DNA from 4 places in the Cobetia sp. 1AS1 genome. Region 1 is predicted to be linked to each of the others. Evidence: predicted binding sites of a transcription regulator. Region 1 holds the regulator's gene; each other region holds the start of a gene.
What was found. Region 1 encodes PhoB, which activates phosphate uptake and scavenging genes when phosphate is short. Its sites were predicted from a motif close to TGTCATANNNNTGTCANA; they were not measured.

Region 1 (5,775 bases):
ATCGCCGGGGTCTATCTTATGCGCGCCGCCGGCTGCGTCATCAACGACTACGCCGACCGCCATTGGGACAAGCATGTCGAGCGCACGCGTGATCGGCCGCTGACCTCGGGTCGCATTTCGGAACGCGAGGCGCTGACGCTGTTCGGGGGGCTGGTCGCGGCCGCCTTCGTGCTGGTGTGCTTCACCAACCTGACCACGGTGCTGCTGTCGATCGTCGCCGTGCTGCTGGCGGCCAGCTATCCGTTCATGAAGCGCTTCCATCATCTGCCTCAGGTAGTGCTGGGCGCCGCCTTCGGCTGGGCGATTCCAATGGCCTTCGCCGCGACGCTGGAGGAGGTACCGACCTACGGCTGGTGGCTGTTCGCGGCCAACCTGATGTGGACGGTGGCCTACGACACCGCCTACGCGATGGTCGATCGCAACGACGACCTCAAGGTGGGCATCAAGTCCACCGCCGTGCTGTTCGGGCGTGCCGACAAGCTGATGATCGGCCTGTTGCAGCTGGGCATGCTGGCGGTGTTGATCGGCATCGGCCTGCAGCTGGCGCTGGGCATCTTCTACTGGCTGGGGCTGGCTGCCGCCGCCGTCACCTTCGTCTGGCAGCAACGTCTGATCCGGGAGCGTGAGCGTGCGCCCTGCTTCCAGGCCTTCCTCAACAATCATTGGACGGGTCTGCTGATCTTCGCCGGTATCGCCCTGGCGACCTGGCCGATGAGCTGACTCCTGCATAAACATTAGTATTATTTAATTTAAAGCAACCCCTGCCCTCTATTGCTCCCCAGCCCACGGTTCATGCCTGCCTGCCGCGCCTCCAAGGCGGCTGGCAGGCTTGCGTGCAAGCTGCCATGCTGGCAGTTGTCATCTCGTTGTCATATAAGCGGGTTGTAATCGTCATCGACTTGTCATTCTGGCGCGTGCGCCGACTGCTGCATGGGATCTAGCGATGAGCTCCAAGACCGTACTGATTGTCGACGATGAATCCTCGATTCGCGAGATGATCGCCGTTGCCCTCGAAATGGCGGATTACCGCGTGCTGGAGGCAGACAATGCCCAGGACGCCCACGCCATCGTCGTCGATGAAAAGCCCGATCTGCTGTTGCTGGACTGGATGATGCCGGGCACCAGTGGCCTGGAGCTCGCGCGGCGTCTCAAGCGTGACGAGACCACCTCGGAGCTGCCGATCATCCTGTTGACCGCCAAGGGCGAGGAAGACAACAAGATTCAAGGCCTGGAAGCCGGTGCCGACGACTACATCACCAAGCCCTTCTCGCCGCGCGAGCTGGTCGCCCGTCTCAAGGCCGTGCTGCGTCGCACCACTCCCAAGGGGGTCGAGGAGGCGGTGGAAGTCGAAGGCCTGATGCTCGACCCGGCCAGCCACCGCGTCACCGCCCACGGCAACTCGCTGGATGTCGGCCCGACCGAATATCGCCTGCTGCAGTTCTTCATGACGCATCAGGAGCGTGCCTACACGCGCAGCCAGCTGCTCGACCAGGTATGGGGCGGCAACGTCTATGTCGAGGAGCGCACCGTGGACGTGCACATCCGTCGCCTGCGCAAGGCGCTGGGCACAGGCCATCAGCATCTGATCCAGACCGTCCGCGGCACCGGTTACCGCTTCAGCGCTCAGGCCTGAGGGATTCATGCGCTATTGGACCAACGAGCTATGGCGCCTCGGCTACCTTGCCGGTGGCTTCGGCCTGATCGGTGGCCTGCTGGGCCATCTGGGCTGGGGCCTGGCGCTGGGTCTTTCGCTGTATCTGTTCGTCCATCTCAAGCACTTGAAGAGCCTCTACACCTGGCTGATCACCAATCCCCATGAAGAGCCGCCGCCCGGCGATGGCGTCTGGGGAGACCTGCTCGATCGTCTCTACCGCTACCAGAAGGGCCAGCGTCAGGCTCAGGAGCGACTGCGCAGCATCCTCAACCGTATCCAGGAATCCTCCGAGGCCATGCGCGACGGCCTGGTGATGCTGGACAACCACGGTGACATGGAATGGTGGAACAGCGCTGCCGAGCAGCTGGTCGGTCTCAAGGCCAGCCACGACCGCGGCCAGCACATCACCAACTATCTGCGTGACCCCGTCTTCATCGACTACTTCAATCGGCTGGCCTACCGCGAGCCGCTGACACTCCAGTCGCCGCTGTCTGACAACCTGACGCTGCAGATCTCCATCACCCTGTTCGGTGACAACGAGCGTCTGGTCATGCTGCGTGACGTCACCCGCCTCTATCGCCTGGAAGAGATGCGCCGCGACTTCGTGGCCAATGTCTCCCATGAGCTGCGCACGCCGCTGACGGTACTGGCCGGCTATCTCGAGACCTACTCCGATTACGCCGATGACCTGCCACCGCGCTGGCAGCGTGGACTGGGCCAGATGCAGAGCCAGACCGACCGCATGCAGCACCTGGTCGAAGACCTGCTGACCCTGTCACGCCTGGAAACCGACGAACTGTCCGACAACGGTCGCTGCATCGACATGAGTGCCCTGCTCGGCCATATCCGCGATGACGCCGAAGGCCTGTCCCAGGGGCGCCACACCTTCTCCATCGAGGCCGATGCCAGCCTGTCACTGCGCGGTGAGGAGCAGGAACTGCGCAGCGCGATCTCGAATCTGGTCTTCAATGCGGTGCGCTACACCCCCGAAGACTGCCATATCACCCTGCGCTGGAAGGCGGATGACCAGGGCCTGCTGGTCGAGGTGGAAGATGATGGGGATGGCATCGACCCGGTGCACCTGCCGCGCCTGACCGAGCGCTTCTACCGCATCGACAAGGGCCGCAGCACCGCCACGGGAGGCACCGGCCTCGGGCTTGCCATCGTCAAGCATGTGCTGATTCGCCATCAGGGCCATCTGGAGATCGACAGCCACCCCGGCGAGGGTGCGCGCTTCCGCTGTCACTTCCCCGACGAGCGCGCCTGTCAGGCGAGCGCTCCCCAGGCCAGCAGTGCGCTAGCCCAGTGATGGGCTGAATCAGTGATGATCTGACCCGGACGCCAGCCCAACGCAGAACGCCCCGCAGCCACCTCGACAGGAGGCGACTGCGGGGCGTTTCGTTTGGTCAATCAGACGACGCTGCGGCTATTTCAGCGACGTGCCAACCTAGCGACGAGTCAGCTCAGCGACAAGCCAACCTAGCGACGAGTCAGCTCAGCGACAAGCCAGCTCAGCGACAAGCCAGCTCAGCGACAAGCCAGCTCAGCGACAAGCCAGCTCAGCGACAAGCCAGCTCTGCGACAGGCTGTCTCAACGACGCGGTGCCGGCAACTGACGGTAGTGGCTTTGCCACATCAGTACCGCCCCGGCGACGGCGCCCGGGATGAACAGCAGATTGGCCAGCGGCACCAGCGTCATGACGAACACCGCGGCGCCGAAGGTCAGTGAGGGCCACCAGCGCGCCTTGAGGCGCTGCTTCATGTCACCGAAGCTGACCTGATGGTTGTCCATCGGGTAGTCGAGATACTGGATCGACATGCTCCAGGCCGAGAACAGTCCCCACAACAGCGGCGAGAGCAGGTTCAGGCCCGGGATGAAGCCGATGATGAACAGCGCGATCATGCGCGGGATGAAGTAGCCCAGCTTGGCCATTTCACGCCCCAGCGAGTCGACGCCGATCTTCATCAGGCCACGGTCATCGTCGATCAGGGTGCCATCCAGACGATGCTCGACCTTCTCGGCCAGAATGCCGTAGAAGGGCGCGGCGATCAGATTGGTCACCAGGCTGAAGGTGAAGAACACCACCAGCAACAGACTCACCACCAGCACCGGCCAGATCAACCAGCTGAGCCAGTCCAGCCACGCCGGTACCTTGAGCATCCAGTAATCGATCCAGCCACCGAACTGGTTGAACAATACCCACAGCGTGATGCTGTAGAGCACCAGGTTGATCGCCAGCGGTACGAATACGAAGCGGCGCAGCCCGGGGGTATAGACCATGCGGGTCCCGCGGACCAGCGCCGATACGGCATCAATCATGCGACGTCCTCGTCATCTCAAAAGAACCGGCCAGCCAGCGGGCTGACCGGAGCCACACCCTAGCACTCCCGCCTGCGCGGCGCAGCTGTCGGCCGCCTGACACCGCTCGCGCTCCCACGACGCAATCGCCCCGCGGCCTGCCGGTGGGCAGGTGCGGGGCGAAAGAGGCGACACAGGGGCAGGGAAGCGCGTCAGCTCACTTCTTGTCCAGGTCCTGCGGCTTCAGGTCATGGGTATCGGTGTGACGCACGTCCACGCCCTTGACCAGGAAGATGACGTACTCGGCCAGGTTGTCGGCGTGGTCACCGATGCGCTCCAGCGCACGCAGAATCCACATCACGTTGAGCACCGGCGTAATCTGGCGCGCGTCTTCCATCATGAAGGTCATCAGCGAGCGCATCGCGCTCTGATATTCCAGATCCACCGAGGCATCTTCACGCAGCACCTTGAGGGCAAGGTCGGTATCGAAGCGCGCGAAAGCCGTCAGGGAGTCACGCACCATGCTGCGCACGTGCTGGCTGAGGTGACGCACCTCGACCATGCCGCGCGGGCTCTGGCCGTTCTCGACCAGCGAGATGGCGTTGCGTGCGATCTTGCTCGATTCATCACCGATACGCTCGAGATCGGAGGTGGCGCGGATGACGGCCAGCACCAGGCGCAGGTCAGAGGCCGCCGGCTGACGGCGGGCCAGCACCCGGGTGCACTCGTCATCGATCTTGAGCTGCATGTCGTTGACAGCCTTGTCGTTGTCGCGCACCCGCGTGGCGGTTTCACTGTCGCCTTCCAGCAATGCCGTGACGGCATCCTGCAGCTGCTTCTCTACCAGTCCGCCCATGGCCAGCAGGTGTGTCTTCAGTGCATCCAGCTCGTGATTGAACTGCTCTGAGATATGCTTGCCGTGCGAATCGCTGGTGATATCCATTTCCCTCTCCCGGAAAGTCGCCCACCGAGTCAGGGGGCGTGACATGAATGACGTGACAAGTATGGCCCACTACTGACTGACACAGCGGGCTCCCCCTCAGCATGCCGACACTTGATTGCAGTTATGTTTCACCCATGGCGCAAAGGCGCTATCTGGCCGCCATCGTCAGCAATATCAGGGCGAAAAGGCTACCTGACTGCACGTTCGCGCCTGAGCGCGCTAACCGAAACGCCCCGTGATGTAGTCTTCCGTCTGGCGGCGCCGCGGGTTGGTGAACAGCTGATCCGTCGGGGCGAATTCCACCAGGCGGCCCTCATGCAGGAAGGCGGTATCGTCTGAGACCCGCGCGGCCTGCTGCATGTTGTGCGTGACGATGATCAGCGTCAGGCGCGAGCGCAGCGAACGGATCAGCTCCTCGATCTTGAGCGTCGAGATGGGGTCCAGCGCCGAGGCTGGCTCATCCAGCAGCAGCACCTCCGGCTCGACCGCCAGCGTCCGCGCAATCACCAGCCGCTGTTGCTGGCCACCCGAGAGCCCCAGCGCGCTGTCGTGCAGGCGGTCCTTCACTTCTTCCCAGAGCGCCGCGGAGCGCAGGCAGGATTCGACCTTGTCATCGAGGTGGCGCTTGTCATTCTCGCCGACCAGCCGCAGCCCGAAGGCCACGTTCTCGTAGACCGACATCGGAAAGGGGTTGGGCGTCTGGAAGACCATGCCGATCCGGCGGCGCAGCATCGGCACGTCCACGCCGCGCGCATGAATGTCCTCGCCCTCGAGCAGTACCTTGCCGGAAAGACGTGACTGTTCGTCGAGATCGGTCATGCGATTGAAGGTACGCAACAGACTCGACTTGCCGCAGCCGGAAGGGCCGATGAAGGCCGT
Region 2 (5,775 bases), on a different contig from region 1:
CTTCAGCGCGGTGAAGCCCTTCTCGCGGTTTTCCAGTGCGCATTCGACAGCCAGCTCGACGTTGTCATAGTCGTAGTTGCCGCGTGCATCCTTGGGGTACAGGTAGGTATAGGAGCGCAGCTTGTCGTGGACCTTGCCACCGATCAGCTCATACACCGGCAGACCGGCCGCCTTGCCGACGATGTCCCAGCAGGCCATCTCGAGACCGCTGAGCACACCCATCATGGTGAGGTCAGGGCGTTGGGTGAAGCCACTGGAGAAGGCTTCGCGGTACAGACGTTCAATATGATGCGGGTTCTTGCCTTCCAGATAACGCGAGAAGACATCGGCGATCGCCTTGCTCATGACTTCCGGGTGGAAGGTGGCGGCATAGACTTCACCGACCCCTTCGATGCCGCAAGCGGTACGCAGCTGAACGAAGATCCAGTACATGCCGCCGACGTGGGGCGGCGGAGTGGCGACGATGTGTGTCTCGCAACTGACAACTTTCATGGTGGCAGGCCTTTCAGTGGTCACTGGCTAGCAGGAGGTTATGGATGCGCACTGCCTGGCATGCCGTCATTCGACGCCAACAGCGCGCTTCCGGAAAGAAATGGGGTAGGGCGTCAGCGCCTCCGGGGGAGAGGGTTCCCCGAAGGCGTGACAGGTAAAACGGAATGGCGTGATCAGTAGTTCATCACGACCAGACGGGTCTGGGTGTAGTCGAGCATGCCGTGCTTGCCATCATCACCGCCCAGGCCAGAGCGCTTCCAGCCGGCGTGGTAGCCCTGGTAGGGGTCCGCCGGGGTGCGGTTGATGTAGAGCTCGCCGGCTTCGATGTTGTTGGCGACCTTCATGGCGGTGCGATAGTTCTCGGTGAAGACCACGGAGGCCAGACCGAACTGGTGGTCATTGGCCAGTGCCAGCGCTTCATCCACATCGCTGTAGGTCAGCACCGGCAGTACCGGGCCGAAGATCTCTTCCTGCACGATCTCCATGTCCTGGCGGCAACCGGTCAGCAAGGTCGGCGGGTAGAAGTGACCCTTGCCCTCGGGGATATAACCGCCGATTTCCAGAGTGGCGCCGTCATCGATGGCGCGTTCCACCATCTGATGGATGTTGAGACGGGAATTCTCGTTGATCAGCGGCCCCATCAGGCTGGCATCTTCCAGACGGTTGCCGAACTTGACGCCTTCCATCTGCTGCTTCAGCTGGGCGACGAAATCGTCATAGACGGATTCGTGCACATAGACACGCTCGATGGCGGTACACAGCTGGCCACAGTTGGTGAGGGTAGAGGCCGCGATCTGTGCCGCTGCCTTGGCCAGGTCGGCATCCGGCTCGACGATGGCCGGTGACTTGCCGCCCAGTTCCAGTGAGGACTTGGCGATGTTGACCTGGGAATATTCCAGCACCTTGCGACCGGCGCCGACGCTGCCGGTCAGGGTGATCATGCCCACCTTGGGGTGCGTGCAGACGGCTTCCGCGGTGCCGTGGTCCATCGCCAGGATATTGACGATGCCTGCCGGAATGCCGGCATCCTGAATCGCCTTGGCGATCTCGAAGGCGGAGGTAGGGGTGTTGTTGCTCGGACGCACGACCACGGCATTGCCGGTAATCAGCGCCGGGGCGATCTTGCGCAGCAGGGTGAACACCGGGTAGTTGAACGGAATCAGGCAGGCCACGACGCCGATGGGCTCACGCTGCAGCAGCAGGCTTTCATTGGGAGTGTCGCTGGGGACGATCTCGCCCTCGATACGACGTGCCCACTCGGCGTGGTAGCGCGTGATGTCGGCGGCGTAGACGGCTTCATTGGTGGCGTCTTCCAGGCTCTTGCCGGATTCATCTGCCAATGCCTGGCCGATGGCATCCTTGCGCGCCATCAGAGCCTCGGCAAGCTTGTGCATGTAGCCGGCACGCTCGGTGCTGGTCTTGGCACGCCAGTCCTTCTGAGCCTTGGCCGCAATGCTCACCGCTTCAAGCGCTTCGTCAGTGGTTGCTGCCTGCACCTGACCTACCAGTGCTTCGGTGGCCGGGTTGTAGACCGAAATCATCTCGCCCTGGGATGAGGCGACGAATTCGTTGTTGATGAAGTTCTTGTCAGTGCGCATGCATCACTCCTCCTGAATTTGGCCTACAGGCTATGAAGTGACGCCAAAGGTGTCAAACTGTTTTTCACATGTAGAAATAGATTTCCGTATATAGAATTTTGTTTGGGAATTATAGTTGGGCGAGTACTGCTGGTGGGAATGGCGTGAAGGTGATTTCGTACGCCATTGCCTACCCATGGCCATCAGTCTGGAAACAGGGAAATCAGCGTCCTGTCAGTGCGTTCAGCAACAACTGGTCATCCTTGTTGCCGGGTACTCCAGCGTTTCCGCGTTCAAGGTTTCATTGAAAGTCTTTCTCCGCGCCGCGGGTTTTTCAGCCAGGCAGCGAAAGATAGTGTCAGTCACTTCCCGAGACAGAGCTGCTGCCACGTGACGCAGCAGGTCTTGCCGTTGGGCCGATGACAACCATTGACTATAAGGGGCATCTCCATGCTCACCTTGATCGTGAAATTTGACGTCAAGCCCGAACAACTCGCTACCTTCAAGCAGGCCTTGGCTGACAACAAGCTGGGCTCAGCGGCTGAACCGGGGATGCTGGAAATGCGTTTCTTCGCGGCCAAGGATTCTCCCACCGCCATCCACGCCTGTGAGCTCAACCAGGCGGCTGTCATGAAATCCTGCAGCGTCAGCGGCACATAAGCTGGCAGGCCAGTGCGAGTCACGCGAATGTGATAGTTTCTGGAGCATCCAGCCGTTTGTCGGCGCAGAGTCCCGGGCATTTTCTTCGCCGGCGGGGCAAGCGGCGCCATGTTATTACCCGGTAGTGGCAACCCTCTTCATCTTTGGTCAGGACTCCTCGTCATGAGTGATGCGTATTACCTCCACCTTACCGATCGCCTGCGCGAACAGCTGAAGGATCCTGATGCCTTTGAAGAGGGGCGTTTGCCTTCTGAACGAGTGCTGGCCGAGCGCTTCGATACCACGCGCGTGACGTTGCGTCAGGCGTTGGGGCAGCTGGAGGGAGAAGGGCGCATTCATCGCAGCAATCGCCGTGGGTGGTTCGTGTCGCCGCCACGGCTGGATTACGACCCCACGCGTGACTCCGGCTTCAATGACTATGTGACGGCGCAGGGACGGCGGCCACGGACGGAAGTGCTGCTGACCGATGTTCAGGCCTACCCACCGGCTGCGCAAGCGCTGGGCCTGGCGGCCCAGACACCGCTCTATCATATTCGCCGCCGGCGTTTCGTGGATGAGCGCGCAGTGCTCAGCGAGTCGATGTGGGTGGTGCCGGAGCGCGCCCCGGGGCTGCTCGAGGAGGGCCAGTTCGGGGTGTCACTGTGGGCGGAGCTGCGCGGGCGCTACGGCCTGACGCTGGCCCACCGTGAGCTGCGCTTCTACTCCGAGTCGCTGGGGGAGCAGGCCGCCCGGGAGCTGGGGGTCGCCATGGGCAGCCCCGGTCTGACCGTGCGTCGCGCTACCTTCGATGAGCAGCATCGTCCCATCGGCTATGACGAAGAGCGCTGGCTGCACAATGCGCTGTGCATCACCGTCACGCTCAAGAACAAGCCCTGAGCCCGCGCTGCAGGGACACTATATGAGATAACACTGTTTCACCGGGCCTTCAACTGACTGTCACGGGGGTGTCATTCGGCCCGCTCATACTCTTGGTATATACCAGATGGTGAGAGCCATTCATTCCAAGCGTTGGAGAGTCCCGATGTCCTTCTTGACCCGTTCCTTCCTCACCCGTTCCTTGCTGGCCAGTGCCGTTGGTCTGGTCGTTTCCCTCAATGCCCAGGCGGCCACCGAGCTCACCGTCTATACCGCGGTGGAGTCCGATGATCTGCAGAAATATGCCGAGCGCTTCCAGCAGGCGCACCCGGATATCGACATCAAATGGGTGCGCGACTCCACGGGCGTGATCACCGCACGATTGCTTGCCGAGAAGGACAACCCGCAGGCGGATGTGGTGTGGGGCCTGGCCGCGACCAGCCTGCTGGTGCTCGAGAAGGAAGGCATGCTGTCGCGTTATGCCCCCAAGGGAGTCGAGGCGCTGGATAGCAAGTTCGTCGACCCCGCCTACCGTGATGGCCAGGACCCGTCCTGGGTCGGGATGGACGCCTGGGTCGCCTCGCTCTGCTACAACACCGTCGAAGGTGAGCGACTGGGAGTGCCCAAGCCGACGTCCTGGGAAGACCTCACGCGTCCCGAGTTCAAGGGCCACGTGATCATGCCCAATCCGAGTTCTTCCGGTACCGGCTATCTGGATGTCGCCAGCTGGTTGCAGCTGTGGGGTGACGAGGGCGGCTGGGAGTACATGGACCGCCTGCACGACAACATTGCCCGCTATACCCACTCAGGCTCCGCGCCCTGCAATCTGGCCGGTTCCGGCGAGGCCGTGGTCGGTGTGTCCTTCGCCTTCCGAGGCGCACGCCTCAAGGCACAGGGCGCACCGGTGGATCTGGTCTTCCCCGAGGAAGGGCTGGGCTGGGACATGGAAGCCGCGGCGATCATGAAGGGCACCGACAAGCGTGAGGCGGCGCAGACACTGATGGATTGGGCAGTCTCCAAGCCGGCCAATGAACTCTACAACGAAGGCTATGCGGTCGTGGCCTATCCGGGGGTGGCCAAGCCGATCGAGCATTATCCGGCCAATATCACCGAGATGATGATCGAGGCTGACTTTGCCAAGGCGGCCAATCAGCGGGATGCAGTGCTCGCCGAATGGCAGCGCCGTTACGACGGCAAGTCCGACAGTCAGTAAGTCACGCCTAGCCACCTTCGTCATTGCCCCGGCGCCTTGCGCCGGGGTCGGGAGTTTCTCGCATGTCTCTTGTGACCGCCCCCCCGCGTCATCACGCCTCGCGTCAAGCGCCGCCAGCGACTGCCGGCGCCTCGCCGCGCGCGGTATCCGCCCCTGCAGCCCGGGCGCCTGCGCGTGACGCAGTGCCTCAGGCACTCACCACGCGTTCTGCGTCGTCAGACAGCATCCACCTCAAGATCAGCGGCCTCACCAAGCGCTATGGCCAGTTCACGGCCCTGAGCGAGATCGACCTCGCGATCCGCGAAGGCGAGTTCGTGTGCTTCCTCGGCCCCTCCGGCTGTGGCAAGACCACCTTGCTGCGCGCCATCGCCGGGCTTGCGCCGCAGAGCGAAGGCACCATCCACCAGCGCGGCCAGGACATCTCGCGTCTGCCGCCCCAGGCGCGCGACTTCGGCATCGTCTTCCAGTCCTATGCGCTGTTCCCCAATCTCACCGTGTTCGACAACGTGGCCTATGGGCTGCGCAATCGGCGCGATGCGCGTGATGCGATGCGTCGTCGCGTGACGGAGCTGCTCACCCTGGTGGACCTGGCCGGCAGTGAAGGCAAGTATCCGGCGGCCCTGTCCGGGGGCCAGCAGCAACGCGTGGCACTGGCACGAGCGCTGGCGACCGAGCCGGGGCTGCTGTTGCTCGATGAGCCGCTGTCGGCGCTGGATGCGCGCGTACGTCTGCATCTGCGCAGTCAGATCAAGGCGCTGCAGGCACGGCTGGGCGTCACCACCATCATGGTGACCCACGACCAGGAAGAGGCCCTGGCCATGGCGGACCGCATCGTGGTGATGAACCATGGCGTGATCGAGCAGATCGGCACCCCCGCCGAGATCTACCGTCAGCCGGCGAGCGCCTTCGTGGCCGAATTCATCGGCAGCATGAACTTCCTGCAATGCTGTCCCGAGAACGCCAATACCCTGCGTCTGG
Region 3 (5,775 bases), on a different contig from region 1:
CGATGATGCCCTTGCGGATGGTGTCAGTCACCTCACCACCGGCAAGCCAGGCACCGAGGAATTCGAAGATCACGGCGATGATGATCGCCTGCTTGATGGTGATCGCCTTGGAACCTACCGAGGTTCCCATGGCATTGGCGACGTCATTCGCACCCACACCCCATGCCATGAAGAAACCGAACAGACAGGCAAGAATGACGAGCACATCGCCGTATTGAGCAATGATGGACATAGAAGACTCTTGGACAGATGGCAGGACGTCCTGATGGCGCTCAGCGCGCCATCAGGATCTGCAGTCGGGTACCGACCTTTTCCGCTTGGTCAGCCACATCGCCGACCCAATCGATGATCTTGTAGAGGAAGATCACATCGACGGGCGGGAGACTGGCTTCCAGCGAGAACAGGGTCTGGCGGATGGCGATCTGCTGTTCGTCGGACTGCTTCTCGAGCTCATGCAGCTCGTTGATCAGCTTGTCGACCAGCTCGCTCATGTTGCGCCCGAAACCGGACTCGACGAGGTCTTCCAGTTCACCCAACGCACGACGCGCCTGGCAGACCGATTCGACCGCAGTCTTGAGATACTCACGCATGGCGGGCACCAGTGCGGTGGGTATCTGCATATGACGACCCAGCATGATCCCGGCGATGTCCTTGGTGACATTCGCGATGGAATCCTGGACATGGATCAGCTCGAGAAGGTCGGAGCGCGAGACCGGCAGGAACAGCGAGTTGGGCAGGTTGAGACGCAGCTGCGTCTTCAACTCGTCCGCTTCACGCTCCAGACCACTGATGGTCTTGCGAATGCTGGCTGCCTGCTCCCAATCACCCTGCTCGCAGGCGTCGAAGAAGGTCAGCAAGTGCTGGGCGCACTCGTCGGTCTTGATGATGTGGGTGTGCAGCGCCTTGAAAGGCGAGCGCCCGAACATCGAAGAGAAAGGGTTGGTCGTTACCATAGTGGCCGTCGGCGTTAAGGATTGACGCGCGGAGTGTAGCAAAGCCTTTGTGACGATCACATAACTTTCATCGTAACGTCATGATACCGCCATGCTGTTGTCATTTACGCAACAACAGCGGCAGTTCGGGGGAACACGAAGGATTCCAGAAGAGAGATTGTCATGTAGCGGCAGGACCCGTGGTCGCTGGCTTTATCCACTGTTCGTAATATAACCAAGGACGTGACGACAGGCAATTGCTGTCACTTCAATGTCATCATGCTGTCATATAAGTGTGATTCTGCCGACAGGCCGATATCCCGCATGCCCTTCCGCCCTCCCCGTGCTTGCCTTGCCGCGGGCCAGGCGCGAGCATGAGGCACATGGGCCTTCACCTCCATGCACCACGCTTGCCGGAGGCTCTGCGGTCCTGGCGCCGCTGTCATCCTCATCCGTCAGCATCTGTCTTCTTTCATCCGTACAGGGAGTGCCCATCATGGCGCAGGAAATCGAACTCAAACTGGCACTGTCTCAACCCGTCATTGATCGCGATGCCATTCTGGAGACACTGAAGAGCATTGCAGAACTGGCAACGGTCGCCCCCAGGCGGCGCTGGCTGGCCAACACCTACTTCGACACCCCCGAGCATGCGCTGGAGCGCGCGCGCATGGCGCTGCGTCTGCGCCAGAGCGGTGAGGATGCCGACAGCACGGGCGCCCTGCGCCAGACGCTCAAGACCAGCGGCGAGAGCCATGGCGGACTGCATTCACGCGGCGAATGGGAGTGGGAGCTGCCCGAGGGCCAGACCGGCCTCGACCTCGACGGCCTGCGTGACCTGCCGCCCCTGCAGGCGCTGGAAGACGGCGCCCGCGAGCAGCTGCTGAGTGCACTCGCGCCCAGCTTCAGTACCGATTTCGAGCGTCATGCCTGGCAGATCGACGTCAAGGCGACACACAGCGACGCGAATGTGGGCGACGAGCAGGTCACCGTCGGCGTCGAGATGGCGCTGGACCTGGGCGCGGTGAAGGCCAGTGGTCGCGAAGTGGCCATCCAGGAAATCGAGCTCGAGCTGACCGGCGGCGAAGAACTCGCCCCCGAGGTGAGAGAAGGCGTGCTCTGGCAGCTGGCGGATTCACTGGCCAGTCGCCTGGCACTGCGCCCGGCGGATGCCAGCAAGGCCAAGCGCGGTGCGGCGCTGCGGGATGGCGAATGGCATGAGAAGACGCTGGATACCGCTGACCCCCGCGCGCTGCTGTCCGCCGCCATCGATGCGCTCGATGCCCACGCCGACCGTCAGGCGAAAGACGACCTCAAGTGGCACGCGCATGCGCTGGCCGCCCTGTCGGCCCTCGCATCGCGGCTGGCCGCCAGCCAGCATCCCGGCCATATCCATGCGGTGGCGCTGGTCGAGGCGCTGGAAAGCAGCGACGGCGACGCCTCACAGGACTGGGCGACTCGTGAGTTCGGCCAGCACAGCCTGTCACTGCTCGCGACGCTGCGCGGCTGAACTTCAGCACGACACTGACTGCCCAGCCACCAGGCGCTAGACCACTGGCTGATGGACAACGGCCGGGCAGTCACTGAAGGTCACACACTGAGACATCCCCGATACGCCCTGACATTCATCCGGCGTCGTCACGCCCGTCAAGGAAGCCTGCATGCCTGAACGCCAGGGCCCTGCCAATGAATATGGCAGCACGCCGCAAAGCCCCCCAGCGACACCCTCGCACCCCAGCGACTACGAGCCCGCGACGGGCCGCCTGCGCGCGCGGCTGTTCCATTGGATCTTCGAATCCGATACCAAGGCGGCCAAGGCCTTCGATATCGGCCTGATCCTGATGATCTTCGCCAGTGTCGCCGTGGTGATGCTCGACAGCGTGCCCTCGCTGAATGCGCAATACGGCGAGCTGTTCCGCATCATGGAGTGGGGCTTCACGATCATCTTCACGCTGGAATATGCCGTCCGCCTCTACTGCCTGAAGCATCCCGGCACCTGGGCCAAGGGCTTCTACGGCGTGCTCGATCTGCTGTCGATCGCCCCCACCTGGCTGTCGCTGCTGATTCCGGGCGCCCAGGCCCTGCTGGTGGTGCGCGTACTGCGTGTGCTGCGCCTGTTCCGCGTGTTGCGCCTGATGGCCTTCGTCGGCGAGGGCCGCATGCTGGTCGAGGCCATGACGCGCAGTCGGCGCAAGATCCTGCTGTTCTTCATCACCGTGCTCAGCATCGTCACGGTGTTCGGCGCTCTGATCTATCTGATCGAGCCGCCCGAGGCCGGCTTCACCTCCATTCCCAAGGCGCTCTACTGGGGCGTGGTGACGCTGACGACGGTGGGTTATGGCGACATCGCGCCCATCACGCCGCTGGGGCAGTTCATCTCGGCGCTGATGATGATTCTCGGCTACTCGATTCTCGCCGTGCCCACCGGGGTGTTCTCGGCCGAGGTCCTCAACGGCCTGCGCATGCAGCAGACCAGCGACGAAGCCTGCCCGGGCTGTGGTCGTGAAGGCCATGATCGCAACGCCAAGTACTGCAAGTTCTGCGGCACCTGGCTGGACGAGGACACCCGCGACCCGCGCGAGCCAGAACCGGAGACAGCGCCAGAACCTGATCCAGAGCCGGAGTCCGAATCTGCGCCTGACGCTGAGACGCCATCGGGGGATCAGCCAGAACCTCCCGATAACGGGCCTCCCGATAGCGGGCCTCCCGAGAGCGGGCCTCCCGACCGCGACCGCAGCTGACGAAGCCGAGAATCACTCAGCACACGACCACTCCTCGGAAATGACAACGCCTCAGAAATGACAACGCCCCCGCGACCGCAAGGTCCGGGGGCGTCTTCGTATGGCAAGGCGATGTCAGCGCCGTGAAGCGCTACGCTGTCGCGATCACTCCGTGAAGCTCGAGATATCGCCGCGCCCTTCGCGCACGATCACCGGCGGCAGCTCGCGCAGGTCCACCACACTGGTGGTCTCGAAGCTGCAGGCGCCGCCGTCGATGACCAGATCCAGCGCGTGTCCGAAGCGTTCGCGAATCTCTTCGGCGTCCGTCATCGGCAGCTCCTCACCCGGCGGAATCAGCGTCACGCTCATCAGCGGTTCGCGATGGGTTTCCAGCAGGGCGTGGGTGATGGCGTGGTCCGGCACGCGCACGCCGATGGAGCGACGCTTGGGGTGCAGCAGCAGGCGCGGCACTTCGGAAGTCGCCTGCAGAATGAAGGTATAGGCGCCCGGCGTGTGACTCTTGAGCAGGCGGAAGATGGCGTTGTCGACCTTGGCGTAGGTGCCGATTTCCGAGAGGTCAGAACACACCAGGGTAAAGTTGTGCTTGTCGTCCAGCTGACGCAGGCGCTTGATGCGCTCGATGGCCTTCTTCTCGCCCAGATGACAGCCCAGCGCGTAGCCGGAGTCGGTCGGATAGGCAATCACGCCACCCTGCTGGATGATGGCGACGGCCTGATCGATGAGGCGTTTCTGGGGATTTTCGGGATGAATCTGGAAGAACTGTCCCATGCGGTGCTCCTTGCGTCTGGGCGCCAGCCCGGCAGGCGGGCTGGCGTCACGGTGATCTCTTGATATCACATGGAGGCAGCGTCGGCCGCAAAAAAGGGCGCGATGCGCGGATGACACCACACGGGCGGCACCTTGGTGCGGGGCGGCGGACTCATGCTGCCGGGCGCCAGCGGGCCGCCGGGGAAGTGGAAGTCACTGCCGACGGAGGCGTAGAGGCCCAGCTCATCGAGCTGACGCGCCAGGTCACGCGCGCGATCGATATTCTGGAAGCCGCTGACCAGCTCCGCGCCTTCGCCACCGGCGGCAATGAAGTCACGCAGCAGCTCGCCACGCTTGGTACGCGTCAGCTTGTAGCGCATCGGGTGCGCCATCACGGCGATGCCGCCATCGGCACGCACCCAGCCCACCGCCTCTTCCATCTCCGGCCAGTGCGCCTTGACGTCGCCTTTCTGGCCTGCGCCCAGGTGTCGCTTGAAGGCGTCCTGCAGGTTGCGTGCAATCCCGGCCTCGACCAGCGCGCGGGCGAAATCCGGGCGTGACAGCGGGCGATCGCCTGAGCCACTCAGCGTGGCCTGTTCCCGGGCGCGCTCGAAGGCATTCTCGAGCCCGAGCTTTTCCATGCGCGTGGCGATCTCGTGGCTGCGGCGTTCACGCGCCTCGTGCTGCTGCTTGAGACCGGCACTCAGCGCATCGCCGGCGCCCTCGGGCATCAACGCCACGATGTGGATGGTCTGGTTGCGCCAGCGGACCGACAGCTCACAGCCGGGCAGCAACGAGATTCCCTCGGCGCGGGCGGCCTGCTGGGCCTCGAAGATGCCTTCCATGCTGTCGTGATCAGTCAGAGACATGCGTGACAGACCGCGCCGCGCGGCCAGCGCCACCAGCTCTGTCGGTGCCATGCCGCCATCGGAGGCGGTGGAATGCATGTGCAGGTCGATGTCCGGCACCTCGATATCGGAATCGAAGCGCTCCGGCAGCGGGCGAAACTCGATCGGCTTGCGGGATGCGGAAATCGGCGAAGAGTCGGACAGAACGTCGGACACGGGGAACCTCTCGGGATGAACGTCTGTGCCACGCGATGCCTGAGATGCAGGCGATCCAGCGGGCCAGACGTCGGGCAGTATTGGCTGCGTTGCGCGCCCGGACACACAGGGGCTTTGTCAGCAGGCAGCAATGGCGGCAGAATGAGCACATGCAGGCAGGGGCGCGCCGCTGGTGTCAGACAGGATACCACTCGCACAGGCCCTTGCCTTCCCGACGGCTGCGTCGTCGTGTTCAGGAGTGCGCATTACCCATGAAGATGTTGCTCGACTTTCTGCCGATCGTGATCTTCTTCG
Region 4 (5,775 bases), on a different contig from region 1:
TGACGAAGGCGAGAGCCATCTGGGCCGGGTTCAGGCCGTGACGACGCGCGATATCCACGTAGCAGGCGATGACGTGCTGAGCCGGCTCGGCGTTGTAGCGCTGGAAACGCTCGAACAGCGTCAGGCGAGCGCCTTCCGGACGGGCGCCGTCCAGATACTTGCCGGACAGGGTGCCGAAGGCCAGCGGCGAGTAGGCCAGCAGGCCGACATCTTCGCGGTGCGCGAACTCGGCCAGACCCACTTCGAAGCTGCGGTTGACCAGGTTGTACGGGTTCTGGACGCTGGCCACGCGCGGCAGGTTCAGGCGCTCGGCCAGATTCAGGCACTGCATCACGCCCCACGGCGTCTCGTTGGACAGGCCGACGGCGCGAATCTTGCCGGCGGTGACCAGCTCGCCGAGTGCCGACAGGCTTTCTTCCAGCGGCGTCATGTCTTCGTCTTCGGTCGGCTGGTAGCCCAGCTTGCCGAAGAAGTTGGTCTTGCGGTCCGGCCAATGCAGCTGATAGAGGTCGATGTAATCGGTGCCCAGGCGACGCAGGTTGTCGTCACAGGCGGCGATGATCTGCTCTCGCGTCAGGCGTGAACCACCGCGCAGGTAATCCATGCCCGGGCCGGTGACCTTGGTGGCGATCTTGACTTGATCACGATTGCCGCGTGCCGCCAGCCAGCTGCCGATGTATTCCTCGGTACGGCCCTGGGTCTCGCCATTCGGGGGCACCGGATACATCTCGGCGGTATCGATGAAGTCGATGCCAGCGTCGAGCGCACGGTCCAGCTGCTGGTGGGCATCGGCTTCGCTGTTCTGCTCGCCGAAGGTCATGGTGCCAAGGCATAGCAGACTGACGTCGATGCCAGTACGGCCAAGAGCTCTACGTTGCATGCAGGATTCCCCTATCGGGTAGGTGTCAATGTAGCGGGCAGGACGAGTGCTTCCAGCACGCGCGTGGCGCGCGGTTCGCGCGCGTACTTTACCCCAAGGATGGCGCACATATTAGCAGCGTAACAAAAACCCACAAGGCGGGCTTGAGTCCCCCCGATTGCGCGAGTATGCTTGGCGCCCCGCTGTCAGGGGAGCAGTCTTTCTAGGCCGCCCGCAAGGGCAAACTGACAGTGTTGGCAAGGAGAATAGCGTCGCGGGCTCAGGATCGGGCCAGGACACGGCGTCACCCCTCTTATTCTGTATCAAGGTTACTCGTCATGCCGCAGGCCCCAACCCTGATGACTGGACTGAAATACCGCCTGGCGGAGCGTCTGTTCCACGCCTCCTGGCTGTCCGGCTCTCAGCAGAAGCATCGTCTGACCATGCGTCTGTTCAATCACTGCGCCAATGCCGGTCACACCGGTGCGTTGTCATTGTACGGGCACATGCTGTTCCAGCGCGGCAACTCCGCTCAGGAAAAGGCCAAGGGCGCGCGTTTCGTCATCAAGGCCGCGCAGGCCGGCGACGTGCATGCCCAGTATCAGGCGGCGCGTATCTATGAGTATGGCTGTGCCCAGTATCAGAGCGATCCGGCCAAGGCCGTGACCTGGTACGCACGTGCCGCCGAGTGCCGCCATGCTCTCGCGGCCCAGCGCCTGGCGCGTGCCTATCGTGAAGGCTCCCTCGGTCTGGCGGTCTGCCCGCACAAGGCCGAGCAGTGGGAAGCCCACGCCCGCACGGGTAGTGAGGCAGACCTGCACTGAGCTGATGTACTGCTCTCGCTGCCACTGACAACGCCCTCTTCGTGAGGGCGTTGTCGTCTCTGGCCTTCTCATGTGCGTCTCCTGAACGTGATGCCAGCGTGATGGAGCAGATCGACCTGATGCCTGCGTTGACAGCGTCGCGCTCAGGACTCGCCAAGCAGGGGGCAATTCCCGTAACCTGAGGACATTCAACCTCTTCTCGCCCGGGCCCTGTCTGCCTGAGATACCTTGGGAGATTCGTGTGACGCTGCCTATTCTGCTCGATATTGAAGCCTCCGGCTTTGGCCGTGGTAGCTATCCGATCGAGATCGGGCTGGCGCGTGCCGACGGCAGCAGTTGCGCCTTCCTGATACAGCCTCTTGATGAGTGGGTGCATTGGGACCCGAAGGCGGAGCTGTTGCACGGCATCTCACGGGCGCGGCTGGCACGCGAAGGGCGGCCAGTGCGTGAGGTGGCGCAGTGGGTCAATGATGAGCTGGGTGAGGCGGGAATCGCCTATAGCGACAGCTGGGGCTACGACAATACCTGGCTCTCGCTGCTGTTCTATCATGCCGGCATGCTGCCGCGCTTTCGTCTCGAGGCGCTCAGACGGCTGCTCGATGAGGAGCAGCTGAATTGCTGGGCGGAGCTCAAGGAAGCGGTGATCGCCGAGGGGGGCATCCAGCGCCATCGCGCCGGAGACGACGCCCGTCTGCTGCAACTCACCTGGCAGAAAGCCCAGTCGATCGGGCGCAGCGAATAAGCCTGCGCGAGGCGCCTCGGGGTCTACGCCTGGCGGCATGAGCGACACTGCTGTCAGGCCGGGTGTTGTCAGGTCAGATGTTGTCAGGTCAGATGTTGTCAGGCGGAGCAGCGAGCACGAGATAGCGTCAATAAAGCCAAAAAAGCGGCAGCCCACTGGGCTGCCGCTTTTTTCATGCTGATGTCATCAGCGTCATGACGAGGCTCAGGCGCCCGTCACCGCCAGCAACACCTTGCCGGTGCTGGCGTTGTCCTGCACATAGGCATGCGCGGCATCGGCTTCCTGGATCGGCCAGCTCTTGTCGATATGCGGGCGCAGCTCACCCCGTGCCAGGCGTGGCCACACATGCACGTAGAGCGCATCCAGCACCATGCCCTTGCCATCGGGGGAGCGCGAGCGCAGGGTCGAGCCGATCAGGCGCTGACGCTTCATCAGCATGCGACCCAGATCCAGCTCATCCATGCGCCCGCCCATCAGACCGATCAATACCATGCGGCCATCCTGTTTCAGCACCTGCTGATTGTCGGCCAGATAGCCGCCGCCCACCGGGTCGAGAATCATGTCGGCGCCGCCCCAGTCGTTCACGGCCTCGACGAAGCTGCCATCGTGGCGATTCCAGCCGGCATCCGCGCCGAGGCGCAGGCAGGTCTCCAGCTTTTCCTGGCTGCCGACGGTCACGAAGCACGGATGCCCGAACAGCCCGCACAGCTGGATGGCGGTGGTGCCGATGCCGCTGGCACCGGCGTGCAGCAGTACGCGCTCCTTGTGCTTGAGATTGCCCTCGATGAACAGGTTCAGCCAGGCGGTGGCGAACATCTCCGGCAGCGCGGCGGCGTCTCGCAGGCTATAGCCCTCCGGCACCGGTAACACCTGCAGGGCGTTGACGACCACTTCCTCGGCATAGCCGCCACCGGACAGCAGCGCGCAGACCGGATCACCGACCTTGAAGCGCTCGACGTGGCGGCCAACTTCACGGATGGTGCCGCTGACCTCAAGTCCCAGGATCTGACTGGCACCTTCAGGTGGCGGATATTGGCCGGCGCGTTGCATCAGGTCTGCGCGGTTGACGCCGGCCCAGGCCACCTCGATACGCACCTCATCCGAGGCGATCCCGTGCGGGGCCTCGGTTTCCTGCCAGACCAGTGATTCATTCTCGACGGCTATCGCAAACATTCGCTCTCTCCTTGGCGTGGCAGTCGCGCTGCCTGTTCGTACGCGGATGATCTCTGTGCCGGGGCGCATCGGCCGCGGATCACGTGGGCGACTGTCATCTCACTGTACGGGGACTGTGACGCATCTGTCATGAAGTGGCGCGAACCTGACGTGATATCAAGCCCCATGATCCAGACATCGCGTTCCGCACTCCGTGCGGCCAAGGAGAGAGCATGATCGATACTGCCCGCGTCATCGCTGCCAAGTATCCTGCCTTTGCCAAACGTCACCCGCTGATCCGGCGGCCAGCTCTGGCCATGCTGCGGCGCCTGGTGCATGAGGGCGAGATCAATGCCTTCCTCGGCGAGAACTCGGACCAGCGTGGCTTCGACTTCATTGACCGCGTGCTCGATCACTTCTCCTTTGGGTACTCGGTGTCCTCGCGGGAGCGCGAGAACATTCCGGCCTACGGGCGTGTCGTCATCGTCGCCAACCATCCACTGGGGTCACTGGATGGCCTCGCACTGCTCAAGCTGGTCGGCGAAGTGCGCCGCGACGTCAAGATCGTCGCCAACGACATCCTGATGAAGGTCGAGCCGCTGGCACCCTTGCTGCTGCCGTTGGACAACCTCAGTCGCCGTGGCTATCGCAAGAGCAGTGGTCAGATCTGCGATGCGCTGATGAATGAAGAGGCCGTGATCATCTTCCCGGCCGGCGAGGTCTCGCGTGCAGGCCCGACCGGGCCACGCGATGGCAAGTGGCTGTCGGGGTTCCTGCATTTCGCGCGCAAGACCAACGCGCCGGTGCTGCCTATCCACGTCAGCGGGCGCAACTCGACGCTCTTCTATGCGCTGTCGTCGATCAACCGCAGCTTCGGCACGCCCCTGCTGGCCCATGAGATGTTTCGCCAGCGCGAGCGGCAGCTCAAGCTGCGCATCGGCGAGCTGATTCCGTTGGAGCGCCTCGACAGTGATGCCCTCAATACCAACGCCAAGACGCGCCTGCTGCGCAAGCACCTGTATCGCATCGGGCGCGGCAAGCGTGGCCTGTTCGTGACCGAGAAGGCCATCGGCCATCCGGAGGAACGCCAGGCGCTGCGTGAGGAACTGACGCCCTGTGAACTGCTGGGCGAGACCCGCGACGGCAAGAAGATCTACCTGTTCGATGCCTTCCCCGGCTCCAGCGTGATGCGCGAGATCGGGCGACTGCGCGAGATCAGTTTCCGGCGGGTCGGCGAGGGCACCGGCGAGCGGCGTGATATCGATCGCTATGACGCCCACTACCGGCATCTGGTGCTGTGGGATGACGCCGATCTCGAGATCGCCGGTGCCTATCGCATCGGAGAGGTACGCAAGATCATGGCGGCACATGGCGAGAAGGGGCTCTACAGCCCGACCCTGTTCCGCTTCACGCCGGAGATGTTCGAGCGCATGCAGGACGGCCTGGAGCTGGGGCGCAGCTTCGTGCAGCCGCGCTACTGGGGGCGGCGCAGCCTCGATTACCTGTGGCAGGGGCTGGGCGCCTATCTGCGCTGTCATCCCGAGATTCGCTGGCTGTTCGGCCCGGTCACGCTCTCCAACAGCTATCCGGAGGCCGCCAGGGCACTGATCGTCAGCTACTACCGTCACTATTACGGGGATGATGAGGGGCTGGCGCGTGCGCGGGCACCGGTCGCCCAGAGCGTGCCGGGCAGCGCCGCCCATGAAGCGGAGCGGCTGTTCGATGGTCAGGACGCCGATGGCGATTTCCGCCGCCTGCGTGCCCAGCTGGATGCGATGGGTGTGACGGTGCCGACGCTCTACAAACAGTACGCCGAGGTCACCGAGCCCGGTGGCACCCGTTTCCTCGATTTCAGTGTCGACGCCGATTTCGGTTACTGCATCGACGGCCTGGTGATGGTCGATGTCGAGCAGGTTACCGCCAGCAAGCGGGCGCGTTATATCGGCAAACCCGCTCAGCAGCAGGCCGCCTCGGACGACGCCGTTGAGGTTGTTGGCGAGACGGTGCTGAGCTGAGGCGACGATTTGTTAAGACTGTGCGCTGCTGAAAGAGCGCACTGCTGAAAGAGCATGCTGAGCTGAGACGGCCGCTCGCAGAGTCACTCCCCATGGCGCTGGCATATGCGCTTGATGGGGAGTGACGCGACAGGCAGTCAGGTCTCAGGCCTTACGTCTCAAGCCTTACGTCTCGGGCGCCAG

Region 2: a site for PhoB is predicted at 3,664-3,681, ahead of QD280_RS02610 (putative 2-aminoethylphosphonate ABC transporter substrate-binding protein). Genes of this name have one in related genera too.
Region 3: a site for PhoB is predicted at 1,205-1,222, ahead of QD280_RS11030 (CYTH domain-containing protein). Genes of this name have one in related genera too.
Region 4: a site for PhoB is predicted at 3,713-3,730, ahead of QD280_RS17050 (NAD(P)H-quinone oxidoreductase). Genes of this name have one in related genera too.

What each region holds. Positions count from the first base shown of each region.
Region 1 is NZ_JARWKU010000003.1:248,098-253,872, reverse strand. Features, by position in the region: gene ubiA (4-hydroxybenzoate octaprenyltransferase) at 1-720, shown strand, start outside; gene phoB (phosphate regulon transcriptional regulator PhoB) at 944-1,633, shown strand; gene phoR (phosphate regulon sensor histidine kinase PhoR) at 1,641-2,963, shown strand; gene cysZ (sulfate transporter CysZ) at 3,246-3,974, opposite strand; gene phoU (phosphate signaling complex protein PhoU) at 4,171-4,896, opposite strand; gene pstB (phosphate ABC transporter ATP-binding protein PstB) at 5,116-5,775, opposite strand, start outside.
Region 2 is NZ_JARWKU010000001.1:610,393-616,167, forward strand. Features, by position in the region: gene QD280_RS02590 (mandelate racemase/muconate lactonizing enzyme family protein) at 1-492, opposite strand, end outside; gene aldA (aldehyde dehydrogenase) at 666-2,090, opposite strand; gene QD280_RS02600 (antibiotic biosynthesis monooxygenase) at 2,520-2,729, shown strand; gene QD280_RS02605 (UTRA domain-containing protein) at 2,892-3,605, shown strand; gene QD280_RS02610 (putative 2-aminoethylphosphonate ABC transporter substrate-binding protein) at 3,751-4,797, shown strand; gene QD280_RS02615 (putative 2-aminoethylphosphonate ABC transporter ATP-binding protein) at 4,860-5,775, shown strand, end outside.
Region 3 is NZ_JARWKU010000005.1:217,643-223,417, reverse strand. Features, by position in the region: gene QD280_RS11040 (inorganic phosphate transporter) at 1-232, opposite strand, end outside; gene QD280_RS11035 (TIGR00153 family protein) at 273-953, opposite strand; gene QD280_RS11030 (CYTH domain-containing protein) at 1,429-2,439, shown strand; gene QD280_RS11025 (ion transporter) at 2,591-3,670, shown strand; gene QD280_RS11020 (L-threonylcarbamoyladenylate synthase) at 3,815-4,438, opposite strand; gene QD280_RS11015 (PHP domain-containing protein) at 4,504-5,364, opposite strand; gene QD280_RS11010 (septation protein A) at 5,733-5,775, shown strand, end outside.
Region 4 is NZ_JARWKU010000014.1:3,994-9,768, forward strand. Features, by position in the region: gene QD280_RS17035 (NADP(H)-dependent aldo-keto reductase) at 1-880, opposite strand, end outside; gene QD280_RS17040 (sel1 repeat family protein) at 1,198-1,683, shown strand; gene QD280_RS17045 (hypothetical protein) at 1,919-2,425, shown strand; gene QD280_RS17050 (NAD(P)H-quinone oxidoreductase) at 2,630-3,598, opposite strand; gene QD280_RS17055 (lysophospholipid acyltransferase family protein) at 3,811-5,592, shown strand; gene QD280_RS17060 (TIGR00730 family Rossman fold protein) at 5,758-5,775, opposite strand, start outside.